Linked DNA regions of Cohnella abietis. The protein of the gene in region 1 interacts with the protein of each later gene in a pairwise test. Links are inferred from orthologs where the notes say so. Each region holds a gene or a part of one and is shown in the gene's direction. Other genes may lie near its edges.

Region 1 (3,522 bases):
GTATTCCTTCATGTGTTCGGGGAGCAGATGACCTGGATGGAGCCGGAATGGCAGGTTAATGAGCTACCTGTTGCTGTTGATGCCTTCGCTGCAGCTCCAACAGGATCTGTTCTTCATGCGCGCACGTCCCATGCAGAGTCCCGTGTAATAGACGGATTGAATCACCCGATTGAAGGGTAAACTTTAAGTGAATTTCAAAGAGTCATCCATTGAGATGGCTCTTTTTTTGCGGCGAGCGAATACATTTGATACAATGACTGGAGTGTTTGAATTCGTTCCAGAACTGCGAGGTGCGTCAATTATGGGTTCGAGCAAACAGAAAAGCCGTTCCATTCCCCTGCTACCCTTAAGAGGGCTGCTCGTGTATCCAAGCATGGTGCTTCACCTGGATGTCGGTCGGGAGAAGTCCGTTAAAGCATTGGAGCAATGTATGATCGATGATCACATGATATTGCTTTGTTCCCAATCGGAGATAAATATCGAAGAACCGACACAGGAAGATATTTATCAGGTCGGTACGATAGCTAAAGTCCGTCAAATGCTAAAGCTGCCTAACGGAACGATCCGTGTTCTTGTTGAAGGCGTTAGTAGAGCGGAGATTGAGCAGTATCTGCCCAATGAGAATTATTATGAAGTGCTTGCCCACGAGCTACAAGAAGGACAAACAAATGATTCTGAGCTAGATGCTTTAATGCGTGCTGTGCTCAGCCAGTTTGAGCATTATATTAACTTATCCAAGAAGGTGACTCCGGAGACGCTTGCCGCTGTTTCAGACATTGAGCAGCCTGGTCGGTTAGCGGACGTTATTACCAGTCATCTGTCGCTGAAAATAAAAGATAAGCAAGAAATTCTAGAGACCATCGAAGTCCGTCCGCGTCTTGAGAAGCTGCTTGATTTCCTGAACAATGAACGGGAAGTGCTGGAGCTTGAGCGCAAGATTAGTCAGCGCGTCAAGAAGCAGATGGAGAAAACCCAGAAGGAATATTACCTTCGCGAGCAAATGAAGGCTATTCAGAAGGAGCTAGGCGATAAGGAAGGCCGCGCAGGAGAGGTCGAGGAACTGAGGTCCCAGCTTGCTGAGGCTGAGCTGCCTGAGAAAATTTTCGCCAAAGTCGAGAAGGAAATCGATCGACTGGAGAAAATGCCTGCATCCTCTGCAGAAGGAGCAGTTATCCGGACATATGTAGAGTGGCTGCTGGCTTTACCTTGGAGCAAGCTAACAGAAGATGATCTTGATATCGCTAATGCAGAGAAGATCTTGGATGATGAGCATTATGGTCTAGATAAGCCGAAGGAACGCGTGCTAGAATATTTGGCCGTGCAAAAGCTTGTTAAGAAGCTCAAAGGTCCGATCCTATGCTTAGTAGGCCCTCCGGGAGTCGGTAAAACATCCTTAGCTAAGTCCATTGCTAAGTCTCTAGGACGCGAATTCGTTCGTATTTCCCTTGGGGGCGTACGGGATGAAGCAGAGATTCGTGGCCACCGCAGGACATATGTCGGCGCGATGCCGGGTAGAATTCTCCAAGGAATGCGTAATGCCGGATCCGCTAACCCTGTATTCCTTCTAGATGAGATTGATAAGATGGCCATGGATTTCCGTGGAGATCCTTCGTCTGCATTGTTGGAGGTACTGGATCCTGAGCAAAATGCCACATTCAGCGATCATTATATCGAGATGCCCTTCGATCTCTCTAATGTCATGTTCGTAACTACGGCTAACGTCGTGCACAATATTCCTCGTCCTTTGCTGGATAGGATGGAGCTTCTTCACGTTCCCGGTTATACTGAGCTTGAGAAGCTACAAATTGCAGAGCGTCATCTTCTTCCGAAGCAGAAACGGGATCATGGACTTGAAGAAGACCAACTCGTGCTGGATAGCGATGCACTTATGGCCTTGATTCGTCATTACACTCGCGAGTCTGGTGTCCGTAACATGGAGCAGCAATTAGCTTCTTTGTGCCGTAAAGCAGCCAAAGCAATTGTCGCAAACGCTGAAGCATCCCCATTCGTTATCAATACGGAGAGGCTGAAAGAGCTTTTAGGGCCACCGAGATTCCGGTTTGGAATGGTTGATGAAGAAGATCAGATTGGTGCTGTTACAGGTCTTGCCTGGACTGAGGTTGGCGGGGATACTCTTGTCATTGAGGTCACGGTTATGCCAGGAAGCGGAAAGCTGACATTAACGGGCCAATTAGGCGACGTGATGAAGGAGTCAGCACAGGCTGCATTCAGCTATACCCGCAGTCGGGTGAAAGAGCTTGGCATTGATCCGCAGTTCCATGAGAAGAATGACATCCATATTCATATTCCTGAAGGTGCCATTCCTAAGGATGGACCATCCGCGGGTATAACACTTGCTACAGCTTTAATATCAGCGCTAACCAATCGGAAAGTATCTCGAGAAGTAGCAATGACCGGTGAAATTACGCTAAGAGGACGTGTACTGCCAATTGGCGGACTCAAGGAAAAATCATTGGCTGCGCATCGAGCCGGGATTAAGAAGGTATTAATGCCGCACGACAACGAACGGGATTTAATCGATATTCCAGAGAGCGTTCGAGCTGGTATGACATTCGTGCCCGTAGCACATATGGATGAAGTGCTGCTTCATGCCTTATCCGAGTCGTCAAGCCCTGTTTCTAGCGATGCCGGGCAAGAAGAGAATGAATTGCAGGCGGACGCTTCGGCTATCCGGACTAACGTGAACGACGAGCCGGAAGAAACGCCGCCGCTGGGCACACACTGATAGGAGACGTCATGTATTATGAAGATCAAGCAAAGCGAATTTGTAATTAGTGCGGTAGGTCCGAGCCAATTTCCGGAAGATGGTATTCCGGAAGTGGCTTTGGCTGGTCGTTCTAATGTAGGTAAGTCCTCCCTCATTAATAAAATGTTACTTCGCAAAAACCTAGCACGAACAAGTGGGCAACCAGGTAAGACACAAACACTGAACTATTACAAAATTAATGGAGACGGTGTGCTTTATTTCGTTGACTTTCCAGGCTATGGCTATGCTAAGGTTTCTAAAACCGAACGCGAGGCTTGGGGGAAAATGATTGAAAGATATTTAAGGGGACGGGAACCCCTTAAATTAGTGTTGCAATTAGTAGATCTGCGTCACCCTCCGTCTGCTGAAGATCAAAGAATGTATCAATGGCTTTCTCATTACGAGATTCCAATGGCAGTTGTGACAACAAAGGCGGATAAAGTATCACGCTCTCAGTGGCCTAAGCATATTAAAATTATTCGCCAAACATTGGGAATGCCTGGACATGTTCCGCTCGTCTTATTTTCCTCGGAAACGGGACAAGGTAGAGATGAATTGTGGAGCTTGATCATAAAATCGGCAGAAATACAGCTTAATTCCCCCTCTGAACCCCTTAATATTGTGCAGGAAACAGAGGATAACGGTTAAAGTTCTGGCAGGAACGCGGAATGAATCGTTAAATAAGAATGCCTGGGAAGCCATGGGGCCAATGCTCCATGGCTTTTTCGCACATTTTGAAGGAAAGAGCTAGGCTA
Region 2 (8,437 bases), 4.8 Mb from region 1 along the record:
GGAAGGACCACGAGAAATTTACGGTCAAAGGAAATCTGGATAATTACACAGGTCTAGACGCACTCCGTTTTGTTCGTTATCGTGAGGATGCTGGCGGTGATATGTCTCGAACAGAACGTAACAGACAATTTCTCGAAGCGCTTGTAAGCAAAGCATCGTCAATGAAGCAATGGACCAAAATTCCTGAAATTCTAGATATTATCGGAGACAATTTCCTTACAGATTTACCGCCTCATTCTATGAGTGAGCTGGCTAAGAAATTTTTGCAAACGGGTCATGAAATTAAGAGTTATACATTAAAAGGTGAAGGCAAGCGAATGGGAACGCAAAATTTGTGGTATTTCATAGCTGATGAGCAAGATCTGGCTGCCGTTCGGTCGACGATTACGACTTGGTTGAACCCGGATATTGATGCTGCTCAATTAACCGTTCCGAGTGAAATAAGCCAATGAGGCAATCAACAATTAACCAAAATTTAGTCGCATAAATTGACAAGAAGTGCCATCATTAATGGTGGAGCTTAATAGGTTCATGATATAATAAATAGGCTGCAGCGGAGAGCTGCAGATCATTCTATTGAATCACATGAGTTTGCATTTATACTCGTAATCTATTCGATAAGAGCGTGTTTAGGCGTCCTCTGGACGTCTATGCCGTTTTACTTGAACGGAGGAGAAAGCCTTGAACGTAGCATTTTTTCTATTACCTAAACAAGAAGTAATGATCGTCAGTGAGGACGCCACATTGCGTCAAACGCTGGAACGAATGGAGCGTTACCGTTATACAGCAGTTCCTGTCATAAGCGAAACGGGTGAGTACAAGTCAACAGTGACGGAGGGTGATATTCTCTGGTACTTGAAGAGCCACCCCGAGCTTAATTTTGATCAGCTACATCGAGTATCTCTTTGCGATGTTCCGTTAAGAATGAATAATCTTGCTGTACGAATAGATGCGAATATGGAAGATTTGATTTCGTTAGCCAAAACCCAGAACTTCGTTCCGGTAGTTGATGACATGAATCGCTTTATTGGTATTGTGAGGAGGAGCGACATCATTGATTATTGTGAGAAGCTGCTCCTGCCCTTCGGATCAAATGAGAAACAGTTGAAGAGGGGAAATTAGGAAAATATTGTACAACCTTGGAGGAACGGATGAGCTACAACCAGCGCAAGCCACGTAATCGCAAGAGGTTCCCGATTCTGGTTTTCTTTGCCCTAGTTATTATCGCCGGAGGTGTATGGGCAGGAACAGCATTGTTCGGAGGCGGGAAGGATCCCGATCCATCGCTTTCAGGTCCAAGTGCCAACAGCACGCATTCTAAAGGAGCTGCCAAGCCTTCGGGTGATCCTTCAGCCCCAGTAGCTGAAGAGGTTGTGCTTGACCAACCAACGTCTTCGGAGCTTGATAAAGTTTACGATATCGTAATCTCTAATGGTCGAGTCATTAACCCTGAGACGAAGTTAGACCGAGAAGGGCTCAATGTAGCCATTCAAGGCAGTCAAATTATGCTAGTCACAGACCAGAAGCTTAAGGGCAAGAGAGAAATCGATGCTACGGGCTTGGTTGTGTCTCCGGGGTTTATCGATAATCTATCGTATGATCCCAATCCTGTTGGCGTATGGAATAAGATCGCCGATGGTGTGACAACGAATATCGCTATGCACGGTGGGACGTCTAGCCCGGAAAAATGGTATCCGTATTATGTTCGCAACAGAACACCTGTTCATTTCGGTGCGTCCTTCTTTTACACGCAAGCGCGTAACCAGTTCAAGCTGAGCCGGTACGATACGGCAAAGCCTGAGCAGACTCAGACATTGGTTAATCAAGCAGAGAAAGCTCTAAACAACGGAGCGCTTGGCATCTCGTTCAGTCTAGAGTATGTGCCTGGCGTCAACGATAAAGAAATATTGCCTCTGATGAAGCTGGCGCACGAATATAATGTACCTGTCTATTTCCACGCGAGATATTCCGATATGCAAGAGCCAGGAACGAATATTGATGCACTCAATGAATTGATAGGCTATGCCAGAGCATCTGGAGCAGCTGTTCATATTGATCACATTAATAGCACGGGTGGAACGTTTTCCATGACGCAGTCGCTTAAGATGGTATCCGATGCGATAGCGGAAGGATTGGACATCACATCATGTATTTATCCCTATGATTACTGGGGAACATACTTGAACTCAGCTCGGTTCGATGAGGGCTGGCAGGAGCGTTTCCGAATTACTTATAATGATCTGCAGATTGCCGGAACGAAGGAAAGGCTCACGGCTGAGACTTTCCGCAAATATCAACAGCAAGGTAAGCTGGCTGTTGCGTATGCGATACCTAAGCAGGATGTCATTGACTCTATAAAAGCACCTTACGTTATGATCGGCAGTGATGCGATTCTTGAGCCAGGTTTCAACAACCACCCAAGGGCATCAGGAACATTCGCTAGAACAGTTGGTCTTTATGTGAGGAAAGAAGGGGTCATCTCTCTCTCCGATGCGATTGCGAAGATGTCACTCATGCCTGCTCAACGTCTAGAGAAGCAATCCCCTGCTTTGCAGAAGAAGGGCCGGATTGCCAAAGGAATGGACGCTGACATTGTGGTCTTCGACTACGACAAGATTAGCGACATGTCCACAGTGGATAAACCAGAAATCGTATCTGCGGGAATTGAATATGTACTTGTGGATGGACAGGTTGCGCTCGATGGAGAAGGTATCCACAAGGACATTCGTGCTGGACAACCTATGAAGAGCGAATTCCTGCGTGTGAAGGCAGGGGGAGCAACCCTACTGTGGGAAAGCAGCCAAGTGCCAGTAGTTGAATATAGAAGCGCGAACTACGTAGATATAGAAGAGTTGAATGCTCATGGTTATACAGTAACGTGGGACAAGGTAAAGCATCAGGCTACAGCCAGTGGCGGCGCTAAGTCGACAGAAGTTAGCATTCCGAAGCCGGAAGTTGGACAATTGATGCTGGAGCGTGGTTACACTCTAGTTTGGGATGATGGCGTACAATCTGAGCTATTATCCATCGGGGATCGTAATTATGTTTCGCTATCCGCTCTGAAAGCTCATGGCTGGAAGCTAAACAAAGACGGCAACCAATTGACTCTGAACAAATAAATAAGTGGAAGAACACCTTAGCTTGGGAGTGAGCGGGTGTTCTTTTTTTTGCATATTATGTCTAAAGCCCTCCAACCCCCATGCCACGCACGATTAACCATACATTCTATGTCTAAATCGCTTCCCCTCCATCTCGCGCAGGTTTAGCCATACTTTTTCCTAGGAACAGTGGAGCCACTCTAATTGTATAGTCCGGGTTAAGGTAAGGGTTGCTTGGTGTCTGTTCCTGATTTTATGATATAATGAAGATTGTAGCTTTCCGAGCTTCTACTTCAATTAATGAGTTGACTCGTAGGGAGGAACAGCGATGGAACGGGACACGGATATAGGTTCAACTATTGAGGATGTCTATCGGAATATGGACAATGCCATTGCGGACAAGCTAGCTAAACTTAGAAAAGAAGGACATAAGTCCGAACATATCCGCAAGAGGTGAATTTGTTGAACATGAGTTTAAAGTCGCTGGCTTGGAGCGTGGCAGCGTTACTTTTAATTGTTACATTTGCATCACCGCTTATGTTATTGACTATTTTCTTAGTCATGACCCCTTTCGTTGTTCTGTTTAATTTGTTACAGCCAAAGTTTATGATTGTGCATCTTGTCCTAATTGGGATAATCGCATATTTTCTAGCCGGTGGGTACGGACAAGGTGTACTGAGTATCGCTTTCTTTTTCCTCATTCCATCATTAGCTATGGGGTATATTTACAAAAGGGGAGGGAAGGCACGTACGGCTATCTCGACCGGATCCGTAGTTGTTCTGGCCCAGCTATTGATCGTGCTGCTTATTTTCACCGTACAGTTCGATATTGATCTCAAAGCAGAGTTCAGCTCGTATTTAGCAGAAAGTCTGAAGCAAATTGAGACGGGCGGGGTTTTACAGGCTGGTTGGGCTGTAGATACTGCCAAAACTTTCAGCGATTTAATTATGACGGCATTGCCTATGCTGCTCTTGCTCATAGCGTTTCTGTTAGCAGTTATTACACACGGACTGTCCCGACTAGCGTTTCGTACAGTCGGTCTGGAAGCACCATCCCTACCGAAGGCGAGTACATGGAGAGCACCTAGAAGCTTAGTAATGTATTACTTAATTGCTATGATTGCCAGCTTCGCTATGTCAGAGGACGCGAGTGGCTACTGGTCAATTGCCATTACAAACCTTGTGCCGATTCTAAGATTTGTGTTTACGGTTCAAGCGATAGGGTTTTTCTTCTTCTTAGCAGAAACTAAGAAATGGCCTAGAGTGGTTCCGTTGCTATTCTGTATACCGCTAATGCTGTTTCCCCCGGCTTATATTATTGGCTTGCTCGACATAGCCTTTCCAATGCGTAAATTTTTTGTGAAATAGTGTGAGGAAAGAACAAGGTGTGTTGTGTTTAGAGCGGTTTAGCGACCACCATTAGACGGGAGCGAAAGCGGATATGCCCAAGTTTCTCGTGCAGCGTTGGCACGGTATGCATGTCGTATGGGCACTTGTGCTCATCTTCATGCTAACCGTAGCATTGGCTTGGTACCAATGGCTGTTCGGATTGTTAGGATTAGTGCTTGGTGGGGTTGTTGCTGCTTATGGCATTCTCGCGGAGAAGGCCTTTCGCAATGATCTGAACGACTATGTCTTAACATTGTCTCATCGTATTAAGAATGTTGGTAATGAAGTTATAGCACAGCTTCCCTTTGGTATTATTATTTTTAACGAAGACAAGGAAATTCAATGGCATAATGCTTATATTGCAACTGTAATCGGTCGAGCTTCAATTGTTGGAGATCCGCTGACTACTCATTTTCCAGTTCCCCAGCATCTGATCAAGGATAAGGAATCGGTTATTGAAGCTACGATAGGCGGTCGGGTATATGAGCTGCTGCTCCGCGCCAACGAGCGATATCTCTATGTTTGGGATATTACAGAGCGGTGGACACTGAAGAAACGCTATGACGAAGAAAAGCTAGCGCTAGGGATTGTTATGATGGATAATCTCGAAGAAGTTGCTCAAGGAATGGATGAGCAGCAGCGTGCGCTAATGCTCTCTAAGGTGACTGGTGAGATTAACGAATGGTCCCAGAAGTATGGGTTATTTTTACGCCGATTATCCTCAGATCGATATATGATTATTACTAATCAGATTACACTCAAGACTCTTGAACAATCTCGCTTCGAGCTATTGGATGATGTGCGCGAGATTACGATAGAACAGAAGCTTCCGATGACCTTAAGTATCGGCTTTGCATCTGGCGCTGACAATGTTATCGAGCTTGGGCATTTGGTGCAGGGGAGCTTGGACATTGCACTTGGACGCGGAGGCGATCAGGCTGTAGTGAAATTTGGTCAGCGTCAGAGCTTCTATGGTGGGAAAAGTAATGCCGTTGAGAAAAGGACGCGTGTTCGTGCGCGGGTAATCTCACATGCGTTACGGGACCTCATTAAGGAAAGCGACAATATCGTCATCATGGGACATAAAATGCCGGATATGGATGCCATAGGGGCAGCAATCGGTATTATGAAGGCGGCGCAGCTTTACGGCAAGGAAGCTTTTATCGTACTAGAAGGCGTTAATCCTGCTATTCATCGAATGATGGATATGCTCAGGGAAGACGAGAAGCTAATGAAGAGATTCGTTTCACCGGAGCATGCGATGGGCCTAATAGGCAAAAGAACGCTCGCCGTCGTTGTCGATACGCATCGCGCAACAATGGTAGCAGAGCCGAAGCTTCTTCAAGGTACTGATCGAATTGTTATCGTGGACCACCATCGTCGCAGTGAGGAATTCATAGATGATGCGGTATTGGTGTATATGGAGCCTTATGCTTCCTCTACATGCGAGCTTGTTACTGAGCTACTGCAATACATTCATGAGCGAGTCGTACTCGACGTTAGAGAAGCTACAGCGTTACTAGCAGGGATAACAGTAGATACCAAAAGCTTTGCCTTCCGCACAGGGTCACGAACCTTTGAAGCTGCTTCATTTCTTCGCCGTAACGGTGCCGATTCGGTTCTCATTCAGCGCATGCTGAAAGAGGATCTGGAGGAATACATTCGTAAAGCGGAAATTATTCGCAACGCTGAAACCTATCGGGATTGCATTGCAATAGCGGTAGCTGAAACGGGCAAACAATTTCCACAGCTACTTATCGCGCAGGCAGCGGATACTTTGCTCAATATGACGGGTATCAAGGCTTCATTCGTTATTGGATTGCGACCAGATGGCACAGTTGGGGTTAGCGCAAGGTCTCTAGGCCAGATCAATGTACAGATTGTAATGGAACGACTTGGCGGCGGCGGACATTTTACGAACGCTGCTTGTCAGATTCAAGGAACGGTAGCCGATGTAGCAGTTAAATTAAAGCAAGTACTCAAAGATCTCGAAGAGGAAGAGGGTTTATTTGAATGAAGGTAATCTTCTTACAGGATGTTAAAGGCCAAGGGAAAAAGGGCGAAATTAAAGAGGTATCCGAAGGTTATGCGCGTAATTTCTTGCTGCCTAAAGGCGTTGTAAAGATAGCAACTGATGGAGCTAAGAAGACTTTGGATCAGCAGGTAGCTTCAGCCCAGAAGAAAAAGGAAGAAGAGAAGAACGAGTTTAAAGCTCTAGCCGCTCGCTTATCTGAGATGACTATCGTCATTAAAGCGAAGGCAGGAGAAGGCGGACGGTTGTTCGGCGCGATTACAAGCAAGCAAATAGCGGAAGCATTGGAAGCTCATAAAATAACGATCGACAAAAGAAAAATCGAGCTGGAAGATCCTATCCGTGTATTAGGTGTAACGAAAGTAACCGTGAAGCTGTATCCTGATGTGAAGGGCACGGTAAACGTACAAGTCGTGGAGGAATAGCCCAATGAACGGAAACGGGGATCAGCAGCTAGTATACGATCGCATACCTCCGCAAAATCTGGAGGCGGAGCAAGCCGTTCTTGGTGCCATACTGCTTGAATCTGAGGCGCTTATTACATCGATGGAGCGCTTGAAAGCAGAAGATTTCTATAGTGTCTCCCATCAGCGCATTTTTGACGGTATGGTGGCTCTCAATGACGATAATGAACCCATCGATCTCGTAACCTTAACTGCTCGTCTTCAGGATTTAGGGCAGATGGATGAGATCGGCGGGGTCATGTATTTGGCTAAGCTGGCAAACTCGGTTCCAACTGCAGCAAACGTGGAATACTATGCTCAGATCGTAGAAGAGAAGTCCATTCTCAGACGTCTAATTCGTACCGCTACGCAAATTGTCTCCAATGGTTATGCAACAGAGGATGATGTTGGCGTTCTGCTAAATGATGCAGAGGCACGGATTATGGAAATTTCGAGCCGTCGGAGTGCAACTGGCTTCATCAGCATACGTGACGTTCTTATGGAAGTATTCGAGAAGGTTGAATTTCTCTATAACCATAAGGGCGGGGTATCAGGAATTCCTTCCGGGTTTATTGATCTGGATAAAATGACAAATGGATTCCAGCCCAATGACCTTATCATAGTCGCAGCTCGTCCATCGGTAGGTAAGACGGCGTTTGCCCTGAACATTGCCCAGAATGTAGCTGTTCGCTCTACAGAGACCGTCGCTATCTTCAGTCTGGAGATGTCAGCCCCTCAGCTTGTTCAGCGGATTATCTGCGCGGAATCTAACGTGGACGCAACACGCATGAGAACGGGGCATCTAGAAGGCGATGATTGGGAAAAGCTATCTATGGCGATTGGTGCTTTGTCCGAGGCTCAGATTTACATCGATGATACACCAGGTATTACGGTATCAGACATTCGGGCAAAATGTCGCCGACTCAAGAAGGAGAAGGGCCTCGGTATGATTCTTATCGATTACCTTCAGCTTATTCAAGGGCGGGGCAAAGCCGGCGAGAATCGTCAGCAGGAAGTATCTGAGATTTCTCGTACGCTGAAGCAAATCGCGCGTGAGTTAGAGGTTCCTGTTATTGCCCTGTCACAGCTATCGCGGGGAGTAGAGCAACGGCAAGACAAGCGCCCAATGATGTCAGATCTTCGGGAATCGGGATCGATTGAGCAAGATGCCGATATCGTTGCATTCTTATATCGTGATGATTATTACGACAAAGAGTCCGAGAAGAAAAACATTATTGAGATTATCATTGCCAAGCAACGTAATGGTCCCGTCGGCACCGTTGAGCTTGTATTTTTGAAAAATTATAATAAATTCGTTAGCCTTGATCGATCTCATGAGGCTTCCTAGTCAGACGCTGGTTATTGGGCTAAAAGTTAGACTGAATTCCGAACAATTAATTAGGCAGTCGCGGCATTGTTCGTTTTTCCGTTGACTTCCAAAGTCGTAGTTGCTACACTTATCATGCTGCCTGATC

The links.
Region 2: the proteins of lon (region 1) and rplI interact in binary tests that used the Escherichia coli proteins (3 or more experiments, as listed by UniProt). The link is inferred for Cohnella abietis from one-to-one orthologs.

The regions. Positions count from the first base shown.
Region 1 is NZ_AP019400.1:2,219,086-2,222,607, forward strand. What follows is about bases 1-3,023. They hold lon (endopeptidase La), read left to right. Parts: upstream 1-301; coding sequence 302-2,746; downstream 2,747-3,023. Other genes in these bases: lonB (ATP-dependent protease LonB), read left to right, coding at 1-180; yihA (ribosome biogenesis GTP-binding protein YihA/YsxC), read left to right, coding at 2,765-3,023. Also shown: more of yihA, read left to right, coding at 3,024-3,415.
Region 2 is NZ_AP019400.1:7,029,526-7,037,962, reverse strand. The notes cover bases 5,223-8,222. They hold rplI (50S ribosomal protein L9), read left to right. Parts: upstream 5,223-6,500; coding sequence 6,501-6,944; downstream 6,945-8,222. Other genes in these bases: dnaB (replicative DNA helicase), read left to right, coding at 6,949-8,222; KCTCHS21_RS30545 (DHH family phosphoesterase), read left to right, coding at 5,223-6,504. In the rest of the region: KCTCHS21_RS30565 (LCP family protein), read left to right, coding at 1-452; KCTCHS21_RS30560 (CBS domain-containing protein), read left to right, coding at 682-1,122; KCTCHS21_RS30555 (amidohydrolase family protein), read left to right, coding at 1,152-3,119; KCTCHS21_RS32010 (hypothetical protein), read left to right, coding at 3,427-3,555; KCTCHS21_RS30550 (DUF2232 domain-containing protein), read left to right, coding at 3,567-4,466; more of KCTCHS21_RS30545, read left to right, coding at 4,540-5,222; more of dnaB, read left to right, coding at 8,223-8,310.